3 regions of the Lysinibacillus sp. FSL R7-0073 genome follow, and region 3 is predicted to be linked to each of the others. Evidence: riboswitches for the same ligand, from Rfam matches in the RefSeq annotation. Region 3 holds a riboswitch; each other region holds the start of a gene.
What was found. Region 3 has a riboswitch for cobalamin ahead of MKY88_RS02750 (ABC transporter substrate-binding protein). Riboswitches for the same ligand answer to the same signal wherever they lie in the genome.

Region 1 (3,202 bases), 840 kb from region 3:
GGTAGAACGTTTCTGCTTTTTCTTTAGCCATTTCCATCGATGATTTAAGAGAATAATAGTTCATTGCTTCCATAAAGCGATCCATGAAATCAATAGAATCTTTCGAGCCATACATGATGCCCTCCGTAACAAGATGTCCATGGAGATTCATACAACCTAGCCCTACTGAGTGCATTAATCGATTCGCTTTTGCCACCGATGGGACATTTTTAATATATGTCATTTGTGACACATTCGTTAATAAGTGCATAGCTGTATCGATTAATGTTTCAAAATCATTTACTTTACTCGCTGCATGAATATCAATTGACCCTAAATTACACGACACATCTAACCCATATTCGTTCGGTTGATCTTGATCTGTAATGATACTAGTTTCTTGCACTTGCAAGATTTCAGTACATAGGTTTGACATTTTTACGCGACCGATATTTTTTAGTGGATGTACGTCATTGACATTATCATCAAAAATTTCGAAAGGATAACCTGATTCAAATTGAGCTTTTTTCACCTCAGTATAGAGTCTACGCGCATTCAAACGTTTAATTTTACGGATTTTAGGATTATCAAGTAGTTCATAGTACATTTCTGAAATTGAAATTTCCGACATTCGTTTACCATAAACTTTATAAATATCATATGGACTAAATAACACTATATCTTTATCACGTTTCATCAGATCGAAGAATATACTTGGAATAATTATTCCTGTTGATAGTGTTGCGAGGCGAATTTTATCATCAGCATTTGGTTTTTTTGATGAAATGAAATTCTCTATATCTGCATGGAAAATATTTAAATAAACTACTCCTGAGCCATTTCGTTGACCGAGCTGATTGGAATAACTAAATGAGTTTTCTAATAGTTTTGCAACTGGGATAACACCACTTGCACGATTTAGTATTTCTTTAATTGGATCACCCAAAGGACGTAAATCCGTTAAGTTGACCCCGACCCCTCCGCCTAGACGTGATAGCTCTAAACAATAACCAATATTTTCAGCAATACTATTCATAGAGTCATCCATTGATAATTTAAAGCAACTTACTAATTCACCACGGGCTTTTTTCCCACTATTTAAGGCAGTAGGTGTTGCAGGCTGATAGGCTTCCATCATCGCTTCTACAGAACGTTTTGCTAGTACAGTGTTCCCTTGTGCTAAGTACAAGGCAATAATGACAATACGGTCCTCATATTTTTCTAAAATTTCTTCCCCATCACGACTTTTCATAGCATAGCTGTCATAAAATTTGCTAGCACTCATAAATGATGGGAAACGGAAATTATAATCATATGCTTTTTTGTACAGCTTCTTTATAAAATCCATCTCGTACAAGTCGATAAAATCCTTTTCGTAGTATCCCTCATCAACTAAATAGCGGATTTTTTCCTCTATATCTATAAAATAACGTAAACGTACGTTGACATATTCTAAAAAGTAGCGGCGAGTAGCCTCACGGTCCTTTTCTAACTCTAGTAGCCCCGTTGTACTATAACGATTCAGAACGTCATTATTAAGCTTTAAATATGTTTTCATCCCATTACCCTCTTTTCATAAAACGTTTGTATTGCTTCATAATCTGTTTGATTGCCACGTAAATCTAATTTCCTCACTAAGGGTACATGATAGGTAGTAGCAATTTTCTCCCCAGCACCGCCAAATACATTATGTCCGAAGTTACTATTGCCACTAGCAACTACTCCTTTACAAAAATCTCTGTTTTTTTCTAAAAAACGTTGCACTTTTGCTGGAATGTCACCTAAGCCATCTGTATATGTAATTAAAAGGTAAGGCTTATTCAAGCTTAATTCCTCAGAGAGTTCAATAGATTCTGCCCTTAATTTAGATACTACATTACGGACATTTCCTGTACGACTAGCGTAAACGATCATAGTGTAATCATCTCAATACGAGAAACAATTTCCTGCACATCGCCTATAAATGTTTCATCCACCTCTAAAACAGGCACACTTAAAAAACCTGCATCTATAATTGTTTGTTTAGCTTGTTCATCATGATCAATATTAACAATTTCTGCTTCAAGTCCTGCTCGTTGTAATTCAGATTTTACCCAAAGGCATTTTGGACAGATTGTTTTCGTATAAAGTTTCATAGTAATCCCTCTTTTCATAAAATAAAAAAGCTACCTCTACTAGAGAGATAGCTTAAATGGAAACGTTAACATACTAAAAATACTGACGTTCCCATCTCTTAATCCCCGAAGAAATGATAAATTTGTTTTATATAGGCAGGTCTCCTGGCTTTGCTTCAATCTCTGATTTCCTTCCCATGCGAATGCACAGTGGTTACAATCATCGTCAGCTTTACAGTTGCGGGGACAGCGTCGGAATAGTACCGAACTTCCCTATTAAACTACATATAGTAGTACCCACATAAAACGAACACAATATATTGTTTTTCGATAGTTTTAAGTGTACCATCCTTTATATAAAAAGTAAATCGAGAAATAAAAGTTCATCAATTTGAGACTATTCGTATTTTCTGACATAACCTTGAACGAAAGAACTAAAACATAATTATATAAAAATAGAACTATGTAAGCGATAGCATTATTTTATTAAAAAATAGGAAGTAAAATAATAGTCGCTTATTTACCTAAAAACGTTGCCCTAAAGAAATTTTATTCATAAAAAAGGCATCTTTCCTTTACAGTAAAGATGCAATTATGACTTAAGCTATGAGTATGATGTAAATCATGCACCCTACTCCATACATCCTATCCTCGTAGATTTTTTCGTTGTACGAGTCTAAAGTAGGACTCCTCCCTTACGATCATCACAAATTTTCCTTCGTCATAACATAACGCCGACTACTAATATGTGCTCAACAAACAGGTGAGAGGCAACCAACCGTTCTTCCCTTTTAAACTAATTTATAATGAATGTGTACATTTTCTAGTTATTCTATATTTATTTATAGTATAACATAACCAAGTTCATTCTCCTCCAGCTTGACTAGTCATATTAAAAATAGCTGATGAATTTCATGTACTCATCAGCTAAGCATTGACTTAAAATCTTTCTATTGTTATATCCATGTTTATGCTTGAAGCAGCCTTAAATCCTTCCGCAGCAGCAATCATTAAAGAAGAGGGACCACCCTTTTCCGTTTCACCTGCAACATATATTCCAGCTGCTGTTGTTCGTCCAGCCCCATCAGTCATAATTGATCCGTTTTCAT
Region 2 (3,202 bases), 1.9 Mb from region 3:
CTCCTGCAAGTGAATCCAGCGCTTTGTTTCCAGTTCAATAAATGCTTCATAGTCTTCATTCGACAATTGTTTCTTTCGCCAAGCATTACGATTTCTCTTCACCTCATCAGATTGAGGGAAGCTGCCAATTGTCGTTGTTGGGAATAGGGGTAGTCCTAACGCCTGCTGCTGTATTTTTTGACGTTGACTAAAATCACTATGTCGCTCAAAATCCTTTGTTGATACGGATTGAGCGGCTTGCTGGATCATTTTGTTTTGACGAATTGGATGATTTTTTAGTGCTTCAATGGCCTTCATACTTGCTGAGAAATTATGACGTAGCGTTCCGTCTTGATTTTTTCTATATTTAGTGAGGTCAATAATTTCTTCGATTTTTTCATCAGCAAACGCCAGTGCTTGTTTGAGAACAGGGTCCAGCTTCTTCTTTTCAAGTGAAGTAGATATTGGTACATGTTGAAGGTTACTTGAAGGTTGAATCCACAATTCCTTAGCATCACAGAGCTTTTCAATAGCTTGAATCGTGGCGTTAGCTTCCGCTAAATTTGAACGCCATATATCACGACCATTAACAATTCCAATGGCTAAAACTTTATCTTGAGGGAAACCAAATTGTCGAAGTGACTCCATATTCCCTTTATAGCCATGTACGAAATCTAAACCAAATCCTTGGACAGGCAATGAAATCAATGTTTCATAGGAGCATAATGCTTCAAAATATGTTTGTAGCATTAGTTTTGCTGCTGGAACGGTTGTCGTTAATTGAGCATAGATTTCTTGTACTAGCTTCCGTTCTGCAGAGTCAAGTGTCGTCACTAAAGAAGGCTCTTCTAATTGAATCCACTCGGCACCTGCGTCTACTAATTCTTGAATAATCTGAGCATAGAGAGGTAATAGGGCTAATAAATATTCAACCTGTGTTAATTTATTGTAGCCCTTAGTTAGCTTATAAAATGTATAGGGGCCAATAAGTGTCGGCTTCGCAATAATTCTGAACGCTTCTTTTGCCTCTAAAAAGTCGGCCAATACCTTATTTTCTGTTAGTTGCAACGGTTGCCCTTCATATTCAGGAACAATGTAGTGATAGTTGGTATTAAACCATTTGGTCATTTCACTAGCTACTGCTGAATGATTTCCTCTCGCTACACTGTAGTAGGTATGTAAATCTACCCTTCCACCTTGCCAGTTAAAGCGCTTGGGTACTAAGCCAAACATTAAGGCTGTATCCAACATTCTATCGTATAGTGTGAAATCTCCCACTGTCACCATATCGATGCCAAGTTGTAGCTGCTTTTCAATCCGCGATAACCGAATACTTTTTAGGATTGCCTGAAAATCCTCTTCCGTTCGTTCTTGACGCCAAAATGCTTCTAACGCCTTCTTCCATTCGCGATCATCTCCGATATATGGATAGCCAATGAGTGTACTTGTATAAGTCATATTTAATCTCCCTTTCATCAATAAAGTTTATGGTTACTTGCTCTTACAAATTTGTGTCATCCCATGCTAGATTCAGTGGCTCTATATGAAAACCAGTGGACTTTGCTTTCGAATACAGAATAACAGCATGAAAAAAAGCCATTCTCCTTCTCGGAAAATGGCTGCATGGTAAAATTATTAATACAAAAACAATACGAAAAAATAGAACTTTCGTTTAAAATCATTTGTTATCGCACAGTGCCTGTTTAGTCACTATTCACCACCTATTTCCACGTAGGTATTTGGTGTGTACTAGAAATTGGCAGGTCTCCTGGCTTCTCATCAACACGCCTCACAGCCTTCCCGGTTTCCCAGTGGCATTTGTGATTTGCTCCGAATTACAGTTGCGGGACAGCGTCGGATTTGCACCGACTTCCCTTTTAAGCCAGACTTTCATCTGGCACCATTTCTTACACTATATTCAGTTATGCCCCTACTATAACATATATTTCAGAATAGTAGAAATTGTTTTTACATAAAAATTTATCTATTTACTCTGTTTTTAATTGTAAACCATCTGGCCCTTACCCTTAGTGATAATACCTTAATTATGTTTGTTGGCCTTAAGGCTTCTATATCTTCTATTTGCTACTCCGAAAAAAATCAGGTAACTAACAATGTAAAGCAGCAAAGAGTTCTATTAGTCATTAACACAATCAGGAAATCTTAGTAAAAGATGTTTACAAACAACTTAAATATAGTTATACTTACAAAGTAAACAAAAATTCTTAAGGAGGTCGAATGAAATGTTCGTTATCGTTAAATTGATGTCATTGGTAGCTACAACTTCAGTAAAAATGAAAATCACACATTCGACCAGATCGGAATGGATCGCTTAAGGTTTTTTTGTAATTAAGCATGCCCATACCGCAGGGAGAAGTGTGCCCCTGCGGTATTTTTGTGCCTTTTTTAACCGTAGGGGAGTCTCTCTACGGTTTTTTTCATTTTTCATGGCAATTTAAGGAGGTGATAATATGATATTAAACTTTTTTGTTCTCACGATAACTATTACGAAACGTGAGATCTCTCTTGAGCAAGCACTTCATAATGAAAATGTGAAAAAAATCTTTGAAGAGAACCGAAGAAAAGTAGAAAATTACATTCGTATTCGTCAATATTAATTTGGTTAATTAAAAAATATGAAAGGTGGGAATTGAAATGATTTATATGATCAAAAGACGTCATGCAGTTTTATGGCTGGAGAAAGACACAACCACCAGATGAAGTAATATAAAGTGGCAATACAGCTATTTAATATTATAATCTCCGTAAAGCTAACCCGTTCTAATCTAGGACGGGTTGCTTCAGGAGGTATTATGCACTTTTTTAAGCGATCTTCATACAACTTGATGTACTTTAAGAAAATGCGGTATTACAATAGTAGGAAAAACTAATTCTAAAAAGCGTAATTCCTCGATACTAAAATTGAATTTGCAAATTTATTAATTTCATTATTCTGCCCCGTCAGCCATCCATGTAGCTCAAAAACAGCGCCCAATTGTTGAATATCAAGTCGGTGATTTGTCTTTTGTTTGTTAAAGTAAAGCACCTCGTTACTTGAAGAACATCCAAAGTGTCCCCTTAAATTTTTTTGGTTACTTTCTACATAACTTTCAGTTATTAGTCCACATTCAGTATGGGTTAGATTAACCGACTGATAAATAGCAAACAAATAAAAAATAGTGCTCATTATTGAGCACTATTTTCTGGTTTTAATGGTATTGTA
Region 3 (3,202 bases):
CTGCTAATGGATTTTTGAGCAAGCCTTGGAAAGCCGCTCCCGCAATGGCGAGAGAAGCTCCTACTAGCCCCGCTAAAAGCACACGGGGAAGGCGAATTTTCCAAAAGATATTGGCAGCTGTTTCATCAACTGACTGATTCCACAGCACTTCTATCGGAATATGAACAGAGCCTATAGCGACGCCACACCAGATGCTAATGATAAGAAGCGTACATGTTAATACATAGGCTGTTGCTACTTTTTTCACTTAAATACCTCAGGGTAGATAGCTTTTGCTAATTCCTCAAGGCCATCCGCTAAACGTGGTCCCTGACGGCTTGTTATGCTTTCATCTACTTGCACAATAGCATTATTTTTCACTGCATTTATTGTATCGAAACCAGCACGCTTCGGTATTTTTGTTAAAATATCAGGTACATAACTATATGTCACCACGATGACATCTGGATTTTTTGTGATAATTTGTTCTGCACCAATTTCATACCAATTATCACCGTCTGCTGCTACATTTTTTGCATGGATCATCTCCAGCATTGCGTTCATAAATGTGCCTTGTCCAGCTGTATAAATATTAGGTTCATCAGAGGCTTCTACAAAAACGTTCTTAGGTTCAACGTCTTTCACTTTCGCCTGTACCTCTTCCACTTTCGCTTTCATGTCAGCAATGATTTTTTCAGCTTCTGGTAATTTCCCTGTGGCACGCCCAAGCTGTTCAATCGTTGTATAGGTTTCATTAAAATCTTGGGCATTTTTTACAACAAATACTTTCACGCCCGCCGATTCAAGCTGTGCTATGGCTGATTCCGAAAGAGACATGCTAGATTCATGTGCAAAAACGATATCTGGCTTTAAGGCAATAATTTGTTCAATATTGTACTCCATGCCACCAACCTTATCCTTTTCAGCTACCTCTGGTGGATAATCGTCGTTGTCTGTAACCCCTACTATTTCATCCTTTAAACCTAGGCCAAACAATATTTCTGTATTACTTGGAATAAGTGACACTATTTTCTCAGGAGGAGCCTCTAGTGTAATATCCTTCCCAATAGCATCCGTTATAGTCATAGGGAATGTTGCTTCTTCCGCCTTAGATGTTTCTTGTTGTGTTTGCTCCTCTGTAGTTGTGGAATTGTCTTTTTTTGCCTCTTGTCCACAAGCTGCTAGCAACCCTATCGTTAAAAATGCCGATACCCCTATTTTCCAAAATTTCTTCATGTGAATCCTCCTTCGTTGATTTGTGCGCTCCTGTATTAGAAGTATTCTTCATCAAAATAAGACCCCTCATCTTCGAATGATGAGGGGTCAAAATCGCACCAAAAAACTGATACAAAATCCACCATCCTATCCTCGTAGGCTGTCATGTCTATGCTATAAAGGCAGGTCTCCTGGCTTGTGCTCATTACATTTTTTCAAGCCTTCCCGAAAGCTTCAGTGGCATCATTTGAAAAAACTCACACTTACAGTGGCGGGACCGCATCGGAGTTACACCGATTTCCCTTTTCACTTTACATAAGTAAAGAACCTTTATAATATTCAGTTGATTTTATTATACATGAAATTAAAAAAAGTCGCCTCTATATCAAGGCGACTCCAAAGGTTGTTAGACAATTTCAGCAAAATACTGTACGGTTTTCATCGGAGCACCAATTGTTCGTAATGACCAAGTCTGCTCTAAATAAACATCTGCTAGTTTTTCATATTTCCCACCAAATTTTTGTGCCCACTCAACTGCTATGATACTTTCATATAATTGAGCCATTTTTTTGGCAATATCCTTTGCTTCAAACGTTTTTGTTGCTTCATCGAGCGCACTAAAAACTTGTAAGGTTGCCGATAGTTTAGTTAATTGCTCTTGAACGATTTTCACTAATGAATGGTCTGTTAATACTTCTAATCGCTCGCTCATCTCTTGAACAAACAATTCATGTGCCCTGTATTTATCCACTAAGCGAATAAGCTCCAAAGCTAGTATATTAGCCGTACCCTCCCATACCGTCAACACTTGCGCATCTCTCAGTAAGCGTGGTGTTACAAAGTCCTCAATATAGCCATTCCCGCCATGTAGCTCAATTGCTTCACTTGCATAATGGACCGCCTGCTCTGCCGTTTCCTTTTTCATAATGGCAATATATAAACGGTTCATGATGATGTCTTGTTCTGTTCCCTGACCACTTGTCACTTTATCGTATAATTGAATAAGATCAAAAATCGTGGCTACTTCTACGTGCAGCTTAGCGGCATATTTACCCAATGTATCCTGGATCATAGGATACTGTGTTAAAGGTTTACCAAAGGCATATCGATTTGACACATAGTGCTTCGCCTCTAAGAAGCCACGGCGCATAATACCAATGGATGCCACAGCATTACAAATTCTTGATAAATTAAGCGCCTCCAGCATATAATAAATCCCTTTATTTTGATCACCAACTACATAAGCAAGTGCTCCATCAAACTCAACCTCAGCAGATGGAACGGCTTTCACACCTAATTTATCCTTTAGTCGTCGAATACGAAGATGGTTAGCCGATCCATCTTCATTACGCCAAGGAACTGCAAATAGAGTTAATCCTTTAGAGCCTGCTTGTGCACCCTCTATTCGTGCCAATACCATTGCAACCCCACACATCCCTGCATTGGAGGCAAAATACTTTTCACCATAGAGGCGGTATTCATTCCCCACAAGTTTTGCTTCTACTACATTCGCACCAACATCCGAGCCTCCTTGTCGCTCTGTTAAAAAAGTGGCTCCCTCATATAGCTCCATATCGCCTGTTGCACAAACATGCGGTAAGAAGCGCTGCTTAACTTCTTCCTCTGCATAATGGTCTAATAAATAGGCAGTGGCCATCGTTAACGTCACAGGGCAATAAAAACCGGGCTCCGCATGTGACAGTAAATAACCTTGTGCAAAACTATAGACATAATTCCCTTTGTGACCTAGTTGGGGAATATCTTTATGTACATAGCCAACAATCCCCGTATTATATGTCTCCTCGATTGTTTTTTTGTAGCCGTCATTGACCCATACCTCTGAAACCTCTTCGCCATAGGCATTATACCTTTGAAGGCGAGGCTCTCCTTGTCGATCAGTATGTTTCGCTCTCACGTCTATAGCACCCGCACATAGCTCACCAAAGTCCATCAATTCCCGATGCGCATAAGATAAAAATTCTTTATCCAGCATCATTTCCAACACTTT

Region 1: another riboswitch for cobalamin. It lies ahead of MKY88_RS06695 (glutaredoxin family protein); the one in region 3 lies ahead of MKY88_RS02750 (ABC transporter substrate-binding protein).
Region 2: another riboswitch for cobalamin. It lies ahead of metE (5-methyltetrahydropteroyltriglutamate--homocysteine S-methyltransferase); the one in region 3 lies ahead of MKY88_RS02750 (ABC transporter substrate-binding protein).

The regions. Positions count from the first base shown of each region.
Region 1 is NZ_JBBPAS010000001.1:1,407,886-1,411,087, reverse strand. It holds gene nrdE (class 1b ribonucleoside-diphosphate reductase subunit alpha) at 1-1,537, opposite strand, end outside; gene nrdI (class Ib ribonucleoside-diphosphate reductase assembly flavoprotein NrdI) at 1,534-1,893, opposite strand; gene MKY88_RS06695 (glutaredoxin family protein) at 1,890-2,114, opposite strand; cobalamin riboswitch at 2,232-2,409, opposite strand; gene MKY88_RS06690 (NAD(P)/FAD-dependent oxidoreductase) at 3,033-3,202, opposite strand, start outside.
Region 2 is NZ_JBBPAS010000001.1:2,506,387-2,509,588, forward strand. It holds gene metE (5-methyltetrahydropteroyltriglutamate--homocysteine S-methyltransferase) at 1-1,437, opposite strand, end outside; cobalamin riboswitch at 1,721-1,899, opposite strand; gene MKY88_RS12380 (YrzI family small protein) at 2,451-2,597, shown strand; gene MKY88_RS12385 (DUF6241 domain-containing protein) at 3,166-3,202, opposite strand, start outside.
Region 3 is NZ_JBBPAS010000001.1:563,836-567,037, reverse strand. It holds gene MKY88_RS02755 (FecCD family ABC transporter permease) at 1-247, opposite strand, end outside; gene MKY88_RS02750 (ABC transporter substrate-binding protein) at 244-1,215, opposite strand; cobalamin riboswitch at 1,359-1,541, opposite strand; gene MKY88_RS02745 (acyl-CoA dehydrogenase family protein) at 1,601-3,202, opposite strand, start outside.